Regions from separate parts of the Arthrobacter sp. WCS2018Hpa-7 genome, predicted to be linked through region 1. Evidence: riboswitches for the same ligand, from Rfam matches in the RefSeq annotation. Region 1 holds a riboswitch; the other holds the start of a gene.
The links. Region 1 has a riboswitch for cyclic di-AMP ahead of RQH14_RS03700 (hypothetical protein). Riboswitches for the same ligand answer to the same signal wherever they lie in the genome.
Positions count from the first base shown of each region.

Region 2: it holds a riboswitch for cyclic di-AMP, as region 1 does, so the genes downstream of both, RQH14_RS21035 (NlpC/P60 family protein) here and RQH14_RS03700 (hypothetical protein) in region 1, are expected to answer to the same signal.

Region 1 is NZ_JAVTJB010000002.1:229,762-237,379, reverse strand. Features, by position in the region: gene RQH14_RS03735 (helix-turn-helix domain-containing protein) at 82-504, shown strand; gene RQH14_RS03730 (hypothetical protein) at 583-852, shown strand; gene RQH14_RS03725 (maleylpyruvate isomerase family mycothiol-dependent enzyme) at 855-1,514, shown strand; gene RQH14_RS03720 (alpha/beta hydrolase) at 1,514-2,299, shown strand; gene RQH14_RS03715 (DUF6480 family protein) at 2,408-2,671, shown strand; gene RQH14_RS03710 (ATP-dependent DNA ligase) at 2,706-3,770, opposite strand; gene RQH14_RS03705 (hypothetical protein) at 3,816-4,049, shown strand; cyclic di-AMP (ydaO/yuaA leader) riboswitch at 4,179-4,323, shown strand; gene RQH14_RS03700 (hypothetical protein) at 4,326-5,681, shown strand; gene RQH14_RS03695 (helix-turn-helix domain-containing protein) at 5,867-7,081, opposite strand; gene ald (alanine dehydrogenase) at 7,290-7,618, shown strand, end outside.
Region 2 is NZ_JAVTJB010000028.1:27,113-34,730, forward strand. Features, by position in the region: gene serC (phosphoserine transaminase) at 1-222, opposite strand, end outside; gene RQH14_RS21025 (metal-dependent transcriptional regulator) at 515-1,210, shown strand; cyclic di-AMP (ydaO/yuaA leader) riboswitch at 1,395-1,636, shown strand; gene RQH14_RS21030 (M23 family metallopeptidase) at 1,641-2,471, shown strand; cyclic di-AMP (ydaO/yuaA leader) riboswitch at 2,597-2,778, shown strand; gene RQH14_RS21035 (NlpC/P60 family protein) at 2,783-3,529, shown strand; gene RQH14_RS21040 (NlpC/P60 family protein) at 3,629-4,402, shown strand; gene RQH14_RS21045 (HNH endonuclease) at 4,655-5,155, shown strand; gene RQH14_RS21050 (NTP transferase domain-containing protein) at 5,198-6,103, shown strand; gene RQH14_RS21055 (molybdopterin molybdotransferase MoeA) at 6,100-7,458, shown strand; gene RQH14_RS21060 (FdhF/YdeP family oxidoreductase) at 7,525-7,618, shown strand, end outside.

The sequences.
Region 1 (7,618 bases):
ACGGTAGGAGTCGTCTAACACGCAGCGAGCCGTCTAAATGGCCGAGGCCTGCTAGCACGCGGCTCACGCTAGGCTTCTGCCATGGCATTGATAGCTCCCCGCGTCACCGCAGGACTCCCCGCCGACGACGCCCGGAATCTGGCGCGCTCCCTCCAAGACAGCAACGACATCACCGTGTTCGTAGACGGCACAGTCCACCGCCTGCCGGACGAGGCGAGGGACGCCGTCGTCGACCTCCTCGCGAGGCTGGGCCGCGGCGAAACCGTGACGGTCAGCAGCGTGGAGGAAATGCTCACCACCTCGCAGGCTGCCGAGCTCGCTGGGATCTCGCACACCTTTCTGCGTAATATGACCGATCGCGGCGAAATCCCCGTGGAATACCGCGGAACGCATCGTCGGATCCGGCAAGCCGCCATCATCGCTTGGTTGGAATCCCAGAAGAAGAAACAGGCCGAAGGCGCCACTGACCAGCCCGACGGAAATGACGTCATCGCCGGCCAATAGTGTCCACAGTGATAAGGATCAAGCAACGATCCCAGCCAACGGGCCAGCACCCCTTAAAGCCGGGGTTACGCTTGATCGGTGGGCAATTTCAAAGGGTGGCATATCGTGGCCGGGTTGGCCGCCATGGCCCTTGCCGCACCCTTGGGCTCTGCCATGGGATTGAACTTTGTGGCAACCTTCATGTTTGCGTGCACAGTGTTCGTGGCGGTTGCCATGTGGACGGAATCAAAAATCGCACGACGCCGGGACGCGGCTGCGGCGTCCGCCGCCCGTGAATCTTCACGCCCGGCAAGCGACCCCAACGAATCCGATGACGCCACAAGGTCCGACGACGCCACCCGGGAGTAGGCATGGGGTTCAATAGCGGTATGGCTTCGACTTCCCCCTCCGTTGTGTGGCCCGTGGTGCATGAGGAACGCCGTGCCCTGATCCGGGACCTGGAACCACTTCTGCCATCCCAATGGAGGACTCCGTCGCTGTGCCCGGGCTGGGACGTCCATGATGTCCTGGCGCACGTGATCGACAGCGCCAAGACCACGCGCCTCGGCTTCATTCGACGCATGATTGCCTCCCGGATGGATTTTGACCGCGACAATGCCGTGGGTGTTGAGCGCGAAAGGACCCCAGACCCGGGGAAGACGCTGGTCCAGTTGCAGGCCGCGCTCTCCCGGACATCCGGGCCGCCTGCAGGCTTGGGAACTCGGCTGGTTGAAGCATTCGTGCACGGCGAGGACATCCGCCGCCCGCTGGGGATCCGCCGTGACTACCCAGCAGCGCACGTCGCCACAGCCCTGCATTATCAGGTGCGGACCACCACCAAGATGGGCGGAGGCAAGGAAGTGGCACAGGGCTGGCGTCTGGTGGCCACTGACGCAGCTTTCGATCACGGGGATGGGCCAGCCGTTGAAGGGCCCGCCATTGCGCTGCTGCTGGCGGTGTCCGGAAGACCAATAGCGGAGGACGAGCTGAGTGGCCCCGGAGCTCCGGTGTTCCTGCAGCGGAACCCTTGATGGAAGCGAAGGGGAAACCGGCAGCGCTCTTATCTGCCGACGTCGAGGCCTTGGGCCTCAAGGGACGGATCCTCTGGACCGAAGGGACGCCTCCTTCCGGGCCCGCCTACATTCTGGTCCACGGCATCGGGGTCTCGCACCGATATTTGGCCCGGCTGCATACAGTCCTTGCCGCGAGCGCACCTACCTACTCCCTGGACCTACCGGGGTTTGCAGGGACTCCAAAGCCTGATCGACAGCTCTCGGTGGAGGACTACGGTGCCTTCATTGCGGAGGTCCTCGCTGCCCGCGGCATCGGTTCCTACGTTCTGGTGGGCCATTCGATGGGTGCGCAATTTGTGATCGAAGCGGCCTTGCATGCTCCGGAACGGGCCCGGCAGGTGGTGCTGATGGGGCCTGTTGTCGATTCGCGGCACAAGAACGTGAGGCGCCAGTCCGTGGCTCTTTTCCTTGACGGGATGCTCCGCGAAAGCCCGGGTTCCAATTGGATCGTCACGTCGGACTATTTCCGCTGCGGTCCGCGCTGGTACCTCACTGAACTGCCCGTGATGATGAGGTACCCCACTGAAAAGCGCTTGGCTGGCATCAAGGTCCCCGTGTTGGTCCTGAGGGGAAGCCGAGACAACGTGGCCGGCCCGGACTGGTCGCTCCGGCTTTCGAGGACGGTTGACCAGGGGCGCTTGGTGGAGATCCCCGGCGTCGGGCACGTAGCGCAACATATGCGGCCCCAAGCTGTGGCCGACGCCATCCGGAGCTTCGTTACCACCACTGCGCCTCATCGCTGAGTACTAACGCACGATGCCGCCGGCATTGGCCTGCTTGTTGAGTCAGCTCCTCCCGGCTAGGCTGACGGAGCAAGAGTATTAGTAAGTTTGCTTACGAAAGGGCTGATTGTGACTGCTGCAGACTCGAATGAGGAAACCCAAGGCTTCGGTGCAACCGGCGCTACAGGGCCGTTTGACACAACATCCGATGCCGACAGCATCCACGAGGATCCCGACATGCGCCAGGACGAGGACGAGGACCCTGCAGCATCTGCCAACCCGGATCCCCTCGACGGAAACGTCACGGGCTTGGAACCCGGCGGCGGAGTACCCCCGGGAGAAACCCCGCCCGCCGAGGGCAGCATGAGCAGCGACCAAGGACACGAAGAGTAGCTCCGGCCACGACTGAACGCCCAGGCGGGACCGGCTAAGGCAGGGTCAGGATCTTCCCGAGATCGTACGCAACCGGCTCCTCCAACTGCGAGTAGGTGCAGCTCTCGGGGGTCCTGTCCGGCCGCCACCTGCGAAACTGCGTGGTGTGGCGGAACCGCTCGCCCTCCATGTAGTCGTACGCCACTTCAATTACCAGCTCGGGACGCAACGGCACAAAGGAGAAATCCTTGCCTCCGCTCCACCGGCTTTGGGCGCCGGGCATCCTGGACCCTGCAGCCCCCTCGCCTTGACTGGCCCATTCCCCCCACGGGTGCTCGCTGAGTTCCACTTGGTACGGCTCAAGCTCAGCCACCAGGGCCTCTCGCTTGGCCATGGGGAACGATGCCACCACCCCCACATGCTGGAGTCGACCGGCGTCGTTATAAAGACCCAACAGCATGGACCCCACAACTTTCGCGGTCTTGTGCCAGCGGAAGCCAGCCACCACGCAGTCCGCGGTGCGCTCGTGCTTGGTCTTGAACATCACGCGCTTGTTGGGTAAATACATCCCGTCCAAGGGCTTGGACAGCACCCCGTCCAGACCTGCGCCCTCCAACTGCACGAACCATTCCTGCGCGCGCTCCAGGGCCGTGACCGCGGGCGTGACGTACACGGGAGGCTCCGCCTTGGCCAGCGCACGCTCCAAAATGGCGCGGCGTTCGGAGAACGGCCTGCCCATGAGGTCGTCGTCGCCGAGGGCGAGGATGTCGAACGCGATCATGGACGCCGGGGTCTTCTCGGCGAGCATCCTCACCCGGCTGTCGGCCGGGTGGATCCGCTGCTGAAGCACCTCGAATTCGAGCCGATTGCCCTCGATCAGGACAATCTCGCCGTCGATCACGCATTTGTCCGGAAGGTTCTTCCGCAGCGCCTCCACCAGTTCGGGGAAGTAGCGGGTCATGGGCTTCTCATTGCGGCTCCCCAGGATGATCTCATCCCCGTCTTTGAAGACGATGGTCCGGAATCCGTCCCACTTGGGCTCGTAGTGCCCAACATCGGGGATGGTGGGGACGGACTTGGCGAGCATGGGCGAGACGGGTGGCATCACAGGCAGGTCCATAGTCAATGTCTACCTGCCGGTGCAGCGCGAAGCTAGTGTTGGGCCATGGATATCTTGCTCGCGGCGGCTGCAGTGCTCGGATTCCCGGCTCTGATGGCCGGCGTGTGGTACTGGTCATCGCGCCGGAGCGGCGAGGGCAAAGTCCGGCGTGGAGCCACCGGCGGCATGCTGGGAGTGGCGGATGAAATCTTCCGCCCGGAAACCCACCAAGCCGTGCAGATCCAGAGGATCCAGCATGAGTTGCCCGCGCCGGCACCGGCCCCGAAGCCTAAACGCTAGAACCCTCTCATCTTGGGAGGCCTACCGTCCGTTATATTAATGTGACTTTACTTTCCGGCTCATGTACCGTCGTAGGGCGACCCGTATCTCCGCTGGGCCGCTTCCGGAATGACGCCGAGCTCTGCCGCATTCCGGGATCCGCCAGACCCGCGGCAGAGGCGGGGGACCCAAAAGTTCCCGGACTTTCCAAAGTCCTTGGGGTGAAGCCGCTACGGCGGCCGGACGGCCTCGTCCGAACCCGACAGCTAACCTCGAAGGCGTTGAGAGGCAACCACCATGTCCCCAACCATGGATCAGCCGCGCCGCGCCGAGACTGAACGCGAGCGCACCAAGCCAACCGGACGCCGTCGGGCCCAACCCAGCGGATCCCCCATCAGCGTGCAGGCAGACACTGCTGCCGCACCCGGAACGACAAGCACGACGCCGGAGGCCGCCACTGCGGCCCTTCCCACCGTCGCGACACCCATCACGCGAGCGGCCGCGCGCGCGGCCGAGCGGGAGCGGGCAGCCCTGGCTGTGATCGCGCCCGCCGCCCCGGCGTCGTCCGAGGCCGAGCCAGCTGCATCCGCAACAGGAGAGCCCTCCGAAGCTGCCGAGCCGGCAACCGCGGCCATTCCGGTCGTGGAGGCCGCACAGGCTGCAGCTCCGGCTTCCACCACGCCGGGGCCTCCTACCTCGGCCATTCCGATTGTTCAGGCGTCACGTTCCGAGCAGGAGGATCCCGAGCAGCCGACAACGCCTCAGCCTGCCGCGTCCCAACCTGCCACCGCCGCCATTCCCGTTGTGGCCGCCCGCCAAGAGCCTGCTGCCGCACCCGCTTCGCCGGCACCCGTTTCACCGCGGGGCACATCCCCGGCGCAAGTTGCTGCGGCCGCCACAGCGTCGGCTTCACTGGCAAGCCGCAAGGACGTTCGAAAGCAGTCGGTCGCTCCCAGTTCTTCCAGGCCGGGAATGGGCGGATCGTCCCTTGGCCGGGAACCCCAGGCGGTCCTGCGTAAAGCTGCGTCTGTCAAGCACATGAGCCAGCGCATGGCCGTGGTGGCTGGCGCCCTCGGCCTGGTCCTGACAGCCGGGACCTTGGGGCAGGCCCTCGAGCTGCCGTTCTTCGGCCAGGAGACGCCTTCCCAGGAAGCCAACGCCTCCAATCGAAATTCGGGCACAGCGGCCCCCGCACCCAGCGCCTCCTACTCGACGGCCTCGTCACCCTCCGCGTCAGCTGCAGCGACGTCGGCAGCCGGCCAGCCGGCCACGGTTCCGGAGGCGCCCGCACCTGTGTCGCCGTCGTCCGTTCCCACCCCGAAAGTCTCCTTGGCCGACCCCGTCTGGGTCCCGTCCGCAGTGCCGTCAACCATCGCCGCGGCACCCAGCACCGCCAGCCCGGTCCCCACCCAGCCTGCGCCGGCACCCAGTGAGGTGCCGTCGGACACGATCACTACGCCACCCACGACGCCGACGCCCACAACCACACCGACGGTCACGCCCACTCCCACTCCTACCCCCACCCCGACGGGGACTCCCACGCAGACCACCAAACCCAAGCCCACGGGCAAGCCCAGCGCGGCCACCGCGCCGCAGCCCACCGAGACGGCACTCGAAGAGATCCTTAACGCGACAAAGGACGCCCTCAAATGAGCACGCGCTTGCCGCGCACCACCACGCACGTGGGATGGCACAGCCGGTACTGCAGCAGCAGCCGGACGGCCGCGTTCCGACGCCGATTGGGACGTTGGAGCTGCCAGCGGCTGAGGCGTTCCTAAAGCAAGACCCTGCGAAAAGGGCAGGCACCCCCAGGGTGCCTGCCTTTTCTTCTTTCCAATCTAGATCCGTGGCCGGCCTGCCCAGCGGCGGGCTTTCAAGGCAGCGTGCAGTTCGAGGCGGATCGCTCCGCTCAACGGGTCAGCGCCGATAAGCTGGCGGATCCGGCCGAGCCGGTTGTAGATGCTGCTCCTGTGGAGGTGAAGTTTGGTCGCGACGTCCTGGACAGAACCATCACTGTCATAGAGGAGTTCCAGGACGGGCAGGAGTTCGCCGTTCTTGTCTTGGTCCTCCAGCGTTCGGAAGTGCACGGAACCGGTGTCATCCCAGCCTCCGGGTGCCAGCAGGCGGTCGAAGAGCTGATAGACGCCTACGGCCCGGCTGTCCACGAGCTCGCCGAGGGGTCGATCGACCGCGGCGGCCTGCGCCGCAACTTTGGACTGCCGGTACGCTCCTGAGAGCTGCCGGATCACGTGGAACGGCTCGCTGATGCCCAGGATCACCCGGTCCACCTTGCGGCCCGCGCGTTTGGCGAGTTCCATTTGATAGTGGACCAGCACCTGGGCGTGGTCTGCCCGGCCACCGGACTCGCGAAACAGGACCACCGAATGCGTCTCCGTTCCGGCACTGAACAACGCAGCGTTGACGCCGATGGTGGACTGCAGCGCGGCTGAACGGTGGGTCAGGGTTGCGGCAAGGGGATCGACGTCGGACCTCGCACCTTCCGCGTCCAGGATGGTCACCAGTTGCCATGGACCGCGGCCTTGGATTTCCTTCCACCCGGCCACGGCGGCCACGGCATTCGATTCGCCGCTGCAAGCCGAGAGAAACTCCTGCTCACGCCTGCGCCGGAACTCCGATTCTGCGGTGTTGGAATCAAGGAGCAACCCCGCCAACAGGTCCAGCTCGTCACGCACGCCGGGCAACTCGGCGAGTATCGCCGTCGCACTTTGCTCTTCAACGTCCAACTGGACCCATAAGTAGCCCACGCGGAAGCCGCGCACCAGGAGCGGCACGCAGACGCGGCCCAACATGCCGAGTTCCTCATTGGCGGGAACGACGACGGGACGCACCGCCGTGGCGATGCCGTGGGACAGTTGCCACACACTGACGTCGCTGGGGACGCGCTTGCTGAGGAGAAAGTTCACGCGGACGCGGTCGGCGTGCGACTGGTTGGAGCTGTAGGCGAGGAGGACGCCGTCGAGGTCTTCCAGGGACAGTCCGCGGCCCAGCTTCAACGCCACGCGTTCAACGATCTGTTCCACGTCCTGCTGCATCAGGAAAGCGTACCAACAGCAGGCGACACCTGACGCTCCATCGCTCGACAAATGTCGAGCTCACGTGATGAAGATCGTTGAATTTCCGGGGCTTCTCCATCTGCGCGCGACCAAACGCATGTCGCCTGCCTCACAGCCGGATCTATTCTGGAATCACAGCCCGCAACACATTTTCGGCCGAAGAGGCCGCTAACGATGGAGCCCACAGATGATCATCGGCGTCCCCAAAGAAATCAAGAACAACGAATTCCGCGTAGCCATCACGGCCGCAGGTGTCCACGAGTTCCGCACCCACGGACATACCGTTCTGGTTGAGCGCGGCGCAGGCCTCGGCTCGGGCATCACCGACGAGGAATACTCGATCGCCGGCGCCGAAATCGTCAACGACGCTGACGACGTCTGGGGCCGTGCGGACATGGTCATGAAGGTCAAGGAACCCATCGCGGCCGAGTACCACCGCTTCCGCAAGGGCCTCATCCTCTTCACCTACCTGCACCTCGCCGCAGAGCCCGAGCTCACCGCCGAGCTCATCAACTC
Region 2 (7,618 bases), on a different contig from region 1:
AACTTCATATCCTTCGGGCGCACGGAAGAACTGGCTGAGGCCTTCCCGGACCGAACCCACAAGGTTCTTGACCGGAGCCTGGCGGTGGGACGTGCCGAGAATGGTGGACGACGCGGCAGACAAGGCCTCGATCTGTTCCGGACGGACCTTGGACGGTCCAGCGCCGAAGCGGCCGTCCTTGGGCAGCAGATCGGCGGGAATGGTGATGCTGTTGTCGCTCACGTGTGGCTCCAATGGGTATCGGCTAGAGATGGGTCGTGGCAGGTGGCATTATCTGCCCCTTCGACACCCCAATTCTGCCTGACCGGGCGCGGAGGCAGGAACCTGTGGCCGTCATAGTCCGCCACGTGGAACGCCGGCCAACCATATGCGACCGGAATTATCCAGAGTAATTCCAAATAAGCTAGGCTGGTGGTTGGCGTTCATGGGGCGGCGGTGCACACCGTCCACCCGGCAAGGGACGCGGTACGGTGGAGATTACGCAAGGAACTGCGTTCGAGGAGAGCTGAGCTGGATGACGGATCTGATCGATACCACTGAGATGTATCTTCGGACCATTTTGGAGCTTGAAGAAGAAAACATTGTGGCTCTCAGGGCCCGCATCGCCGAGCGGCTGCGGCACTCCGGACCCACTGTTTCCCAGACCATCGGACGCATGGAGCGCGACGGCCTGGTGATTGTTTCCAACGACCGCCACCTGGAATTGACCGAGGTGGGGCGGAAGCGCGCCACCGAGGTCATGCGAAAGCACCGCCTCGCCGAGCGTCTCCTGGCTGATGTCATTGGCTTGGACTGGGCCTATGTCCACGACGAAGCATGTCGCTGGGAGCACGTGATGAGCGAGCGTGTGGAGCGCCGGCTCTACGAACTTCTGGAACACCCCACCGAATCCCCGTACGGCAACCCCATCCCGGGCCTTGAAGCGCTCGGTGGACTTGCCAGCCAACCGTTCCCCCGCCTCGACGTCAACCTCCTGCAGGCCATGGACGGCTATGCGCCGAATTCCCGCGTGGCGGTCACCCGCTTGGCGGAGCCCATCCAGGTTGAGCCTGAACTCCTCACCCAACTGGATGAGGGCGGTATCCGCCCCGGCGCGGCTGTCTCGCTGGAGCGCGTGGGCGAGTACATTTCCGTCCGGGTCCCCGGCATCGAGGGTGCACTGGAACTTCCGCCCGAGGTGGCGGCGCACGTCTTCGTCTCCGTCAGCTGACGCCCCCTTCCCTTCACGCGGTGTCATATCTCACTTTCGAGCTGTTGGCGCGCGTGTGACCTGCGGTTTTTCAGGATTAGTGATAAGGGACCGCCGCGCCATGCCTGTTCCTGTTGATAACGAATTTATTACTGCGGGGCTTAATCGCCTATAGTTATCTACTAGCGCTGATACCAAAGCGTTACCTGTTCCGGAGCCGAGCTCTGCCAACGGAACAGGTGTGTCATCCACCACTGGCAGAGGCGGGGGAACCACAAGCGGCTGTCTAAAGAAGCAGCCTTGGGGTGAAGTCCGCAGCAGAAGTGCCCATTGACGCAAGTCCCTCCTGGGATACCTGTGTGCCGTGAGCGCTTCGTGCGGACCGGGTCTTTGAACTCTCTGACCCGAATCCGACAGCTAACTTCGCAGGCTTTTCAGAGAGGAACAGAGTTTGACAACGCAGAACGTCAGGGGCCGCCGCCGCGCGTCCGGCCCCGCTGCTGAGCTGCGGCCAGCCCGCGTCGTATCGGAGATCCGGCCACGCGACACCGAACGCCAGGTGCGTCGCCGTAAGAGCCCGTTGCGCCAGGTTGCCGACTTCGCCGCAGCCAGTGGCGTCGGGCAAAAGGCCGGAGTTGCGCTTGCCGCCACCGGACTTGCCCTGACTGTCGGTCTGCCGGCCACGAGCCCGGTCATGGCCACCTCGGAATCCGGCCAGACCGAGTCGGCCCTGGCCGTCACAGGTGGCAGCCAGCCCGAGGTTTCCGCCGCTGCATCAGCCAAGATCGATTTCAGCCGTGCCGCAGTAGCTACCGCAGCCGACCCCGACGGCAAGCTGAAGCAACTGCTCAGCGCGCAGTCCGCCGGCAGCATCCAGCGCGCCTCGTCCACAGGCACCATGGCCAGCCCCCTGGACACCCTGACGACGGCTTCCCCGTTCGGCTACCGCGTCAGCCCCCTCACGGGTGGTTCCGGCGACTTCCACCGCGGCCAGGACTTCGTGGCCCAGTGCGGCACCGCCGTCCATGCCGCGGCCAGTGGCAAGGTCACCTTTGCCGGATGGCACGAGTACGGCGGAGGCAACCGCGTCGTGGTAGACCACGGCAACGGCCTGGAGACCACGTACAACCACCTGTCGTCCTTCACCGTCAAAGTAGGCCAGACGGTCAGCCGCGGCGACACTGTGGCGCTGAGCGGCACCACGGGCGCCTCCACAGGCTGCCACCTCCACTTTGAAGTACAGGTCAACGGTGAAGTCGTTGACCCCATGGGCTGGCTCTAAGTCCAGTTGATGGTTGTCTCTCGCATTCGTGACACACCCCGTGACCTGAATGTGACATTCGCGTTCAACTGTTGTACCGTACAAAGCGCATCGGCTTTTTAGGGGGCCGGTGCACTTGAGTGGATTGCCTAGCTCTGCCACCACTCGAGGTCCGTTCGCATAAATCGTCTGGCAGGGGCGGGGGAACCACTTCTGGTCTTCGCAAGAAGGCCTTGGGGTTAAGTCGCAAAGCTTCCTTGAAGCAGCGTGGCCGGATGACTCCCATCCGAATCCGACAGCTCACCTCGCAGGCATTGGGAGAGGCTACCTACGTGTCATCACGCACTACCCCTGCGCGCCACCGCGCTGAATCGGTTCGCACGAACCCCTTGAACACGCTTTCCAAGGCTGTTTCATCCAACGCCGGTACCGTTGGCCGCCAGGCCGTCGTCCTGGCAGCAGCCTCAGGCCTCGTCCTCAGTGTCGGTCTTCCGGCCCAGGCAGCGGACACCGACGTTTCCAAGTCGGAAGCCTCCAGCACCCAGCAGATGGTCACCACTGCGGTAGTCACCGCAGAGCCCACCGCCACTGTTTCCTTCGAAAGCCCTGTAGTGGCCACCAAGGAAGCTCCCAAGGTTGTCCAGCGCGCTTCGCAGACCACCCAGCGGACCGCGGCCAATGGCAACCAGACCACCGCAGCCGCTGTGACCGCGAAGTCGTCCGAAGCCAAGGACGCTGCTTCCAGCGCCGCCGCTTCCGGCCTCGCCGCGATCGCCTACACCGGCATCGGCCACCCGTACGTTTGGGGCGGCACCACGCCCAACGGATGGGACTGCTCCGGCTTCACCCAGTGGGTCTACGCCCAGGCTGGCATCAGCATCCCGCGCGTCAACGCCTGGACTGCCATGAAGCCCACCAGCACTCCTGCCCCCGGTGACCTGGTCATGCAGAACGGCGGAGCACACGTAGGCATCTACGTTGGCAACGGCATGATGATCAGCGCCTTGAACCCGGGACAGGGCACGCTCCTGCACTCGGCTGCCTCCACGGGCACGTCCTCCTTCTTTACCCTCCGCTAGAAACAATCCGGTTCGGGGTTCGCCAGCATGCCCCCAAGTGCTGGCGCACCAATGAGCCGCGTGTACCCCAACTACACGCGGATACGAAAAGAGAAAACCATGACCAGTGCATCCAAGGTTGCACGGCATCGCGCTGAGGCCCCCAAGACCAGCTCGCTTGCCGTGATCGCGAAGGCCGTCAGTGAAAACGCCGGCGGCGTAGGCCGCCAGGCGGCTGTTATTGCCGCAGCTTCAGGCCTGGTCCTGACCGGCAGTGTTGCTGCCAACGCAGCCGACACCAACGTGGACCGTGAGTCCACCTCGACGTCCACCCTTGACGTCCAGTCGGTAGTCCAGGCCACCATCGCTGCGGACTCCACCGTTGCCATCTCCTACGAGCGCCCCGTGGTCACCACGGTGCAGGCTCCGGCTCCCGTAGAGAAGAAGGCTCCTGCGAAGGTAGAAACCAAGAAGGCCGCAGAAAGCACGGCGACTGCCGGCAACGCCACGTTGGCCGTCAACCCCGCGGCTCCTGCGGCAAAGGCTCCGGCCGCTGCCAGTGGCCTTGGCGCTGCAATCGCCGCTGCCGCCTACGCACAGCTCGGCGTCACCCAGGACTGCACCATGCTGGTGACGAACTCCCTGGCAGCAGTTGGCATCAACTTCCACGACTGGCCGGCCGGCTACCTCTCCCTTGGCCGCACGGTCAGCGCAGCGGAAGCACAGCCCGGCGACCTCGCTTACTACGCCAACGGCGGTCTCGCCGGACAGGCCCACATCGCTGTGTACGTCGGCAACGGCCAGGCAGTCCACGGTGGATGGAACGGATCCACCACGGCACTGTTCAGCGTCAACGTCGGCTCCGGCCCGGTTTTCATCCGCGTCAACGGCTGATCCAGCATTCCGCTTTGACAGCAACACCCCGCAGGCTCAGGCCGGCGGGGTGTTCTGCTTTAACGGACGGATTCGGCTCCCGACGCCTTAACCTCGCATGAACTCTTAACGACACTGCACGGGAAACGACGGAAAAATTCGTTGATACGGCATATGAGTGCTTACCCTTATCTTGTCGATCCACAGCCCGTACAAGCAGAGGGCAGCCGGCCCTCGTGCCCCTGACGGGTGCGGCCGTGAAGAGGTACGTGCATGCGCACACTCGTTCTGAATGCTGGATATGAACCGCTGGCGGTAATAACATTCCGCCGGGCGCTGGTCCTTGTGTTGACTGGGAAAGCTAGCGTAGTGGCCGAAGGCGACGAGCCTGTCGTCGGGCCACAGGAGATTCTTGGACGCCCCTCCGTGATCCTCCTTAACCGCTACATCCGTCCCCGGTACAACAGGATTACCGCCGTGAGCCGACGCGGGGTCCTTCGCCGCGACGGCCATCGCTGCGCCTACTGCGGGAAAACAGCCCACACCATAGACCACGTCCACCCCAAATCCAGGGGCGGCGCGGATTCCTGGGAAAACCTGGTTGCGGCGTGTTTGAAATGCAACAACGCCAAGAGCGACCACACGCTGGCTGAAATGGGTTGGAAACTCCGTTTCACGCCCGGGGTGCCCCAGGGAACCATGTGGCAGATCAAAGAACTCGAGAAACCTGCGCCGGACTGGGACCCGTTCCTGTTGCCGGAATCCGCTGCCTGATCGATTTCTGCTGAACTCCGGCCGCCCCGGTAATCTGGGCGGATGGAGTTCAATGCCGTGATTCTGGCGGGTGGCAGGGCCACCCGCCTCGGTGGCGTGCCCAAGCCATCGTTGACGTACGACGGCGAAACGCTCCTGTCGCGTGCCCTGCAATCGGTCCGGGGTGCAACGGCCGTGGTGGTGGTAGGTCCTGATGCTTCAGGAACGGGCGGTGGGACACTGCCGGTCGAAGTGCTGCGGGCACGGGAGGAACCGGCATTCGCGGGTCCGGCCGCTGCTATTGCTGCCGGGTTGACTGCGCTGGAAGGCAGCGGTGCGGGCGCCCCGTGGACTTTGATTCTCGCCTGCGACATGCCGCATGCCTCCCGTGGAATCTCCCATCTGTGGGAAGCGCTGGCAGCGCACCCCGGAGTGGAGGGTGCCATGGCAGTTTCCGAGGACGGACGGAAGCAACCGCTCCTGGGGGTATACGACACCGCAGCCCTGGACCGCGAAGTGGCCGTAGCTTCCCAAGGTTCCGGGTTAACGGACTCTTCAGTGTTCCGCCTGCTTGCTAGGCTGAACCTGCTGGACGTTGGCGTCCCCGCAGGCTCCACGGATGACGTGGATACATGGGAGGACGCTGCGGCCCTGGGCATTGACTACAAGTTGGAGGCGGACGTGAAGAGCCAGGAAGAGACGCTCGAGGAATGGTGCCGCACACTGCTGCAGGCATTCGAGCTTGAAGGCGTTGAAGTGGACGTCAACGAAGTGCTCGCCGTTGCCGGAGTGGCCGCGCATTCAGTGGTGCGCCCCGCAGCGCCCTTGACCACCTTCATCGCCGGTTACGCGGCAGGCATGGCCCGCGGCATCGGCCAGGCAAGCGATGACGCGGCCATGAACGCCGCCCTGGAACTGGCCCGCAAGATTGCCAAGGAGTACTCGGAGTCCGAGGCTGACGCCGAATGACGGAGGCCCCTGCAGAGGGCCATCACGCGGCACACACGTGGCAGGAGGCCCGGCAGCGCGCGTTCGATGTTGCCACTCCCATCCCTGCGGGTCCTGTGCCGCTCAGCTCAGCCCTCGGACGCACCCTCGCTGCCGATGCCCTGGCAGTGCAGGATATGCCGCACTACGCTTCCTCAGCCATGGACGGCTGGGCCGTCAACGGAAGCGGGCCGTGGATCCTTAGCGAACCAGGCCAGAGGCTTGCCCCCCACCAGGCAAGTCCCATTGTGACGGGAGGGCTGATTCCGCCGGGCGCCAAGGCAGTACTTCGCAGCGAGAGCGGCGTCATCACCACGGACGACGACGGCCTCCCGGTCCTTGCGCTGGGCGGAAGCGCCAAGCCCGGCGAACCCCGCAACGGCCAGCACATCCGCAAAGCCGCAGAAGAGGCAGCGGAGGGGGAAGTCCTGCTTACCACCGGAACCGTGCTCAATCCGGCCCACATCGCTTTGGCCGCGCTGGCCGGATTGGACCATTTGGAGGTCCTCGGCAAGCCACTGGCCAGGTTTCTGCTGACGGGCTCCGAGGTTGTGGCCCAGGGGGTCCCTCGGCCCGGACAAGTGCGTGATACTTTCGGCCCGCAATTGGGTGCTGTTGTGGAGCTTCTGGGTGGCATCGCAGGAGAGCAGCTCAGGGTCGGCGACAACTATGAAGAGTGGATCTCCGCCCTCCAGGACACCGAGCCGGCCCTGGGCGAACTCACAGCGGATGACCCCTACGGAGAGACTGAACCCCCGGCCGACGTCGTCATCACTACGGGCGGGACAGGTCGCTCGGGGACCGACCACTTCAGGCGGGCGGTGGCGGAACTTGGCGGCCAGCTGCTGATCGACGGCATTGCCATGCGCCCCGGTCATCCTGCCGTGTTGGCTGAACTGCCCGATGGCCGGTTCGTGCTGGGACTGCCGGGAAATCCACTTGCCGCGATGATGGCGCTGTTGACGGTGGGTGCTCCGTTGCTGGCGGCATTGGGTCATCGGCAGCTGGACGGGGTAGGTGAAGTTCCTTGCGGCGCTATGCTCGAGGCGGATCCCGGCCGGACCCGGCTGATGCCGTTCAAGCTGGTCTATGGCCTGGCGTCGCCGGCGCAGCACACGGGTCCCGGGATGATGCGGGGCCTGGCCGGCGCGGACGGGATCATGGTGGTTCCGCCCCACGGGGTCCAGCTGGGCGAGCTGGTCCCGGCGTTTGCCTTGCCGTGGGGCAAACCGTTGCCCGCACCCAAAGCCGCGGACGACAAACCCCGCAAGGCTCCTGCGCGCCAGGCAAAGAAGGCCCCCTCCGGCCCGGTGGACTGGAGCGCGCTGGACGCTTGAGCGCTGGACTCCGGAGCACTGCAGCGAACCGGGTAAAGGGTGCCGACAAAGTGCAATGATGGACTCATGAACAGGCATGCTCCAGAACAGGACATCAATGAAGATGACCTGCAAATCCACCCGCCCAAACAGGCCGCTGCCGGCCTCAAAGCTGTCACGG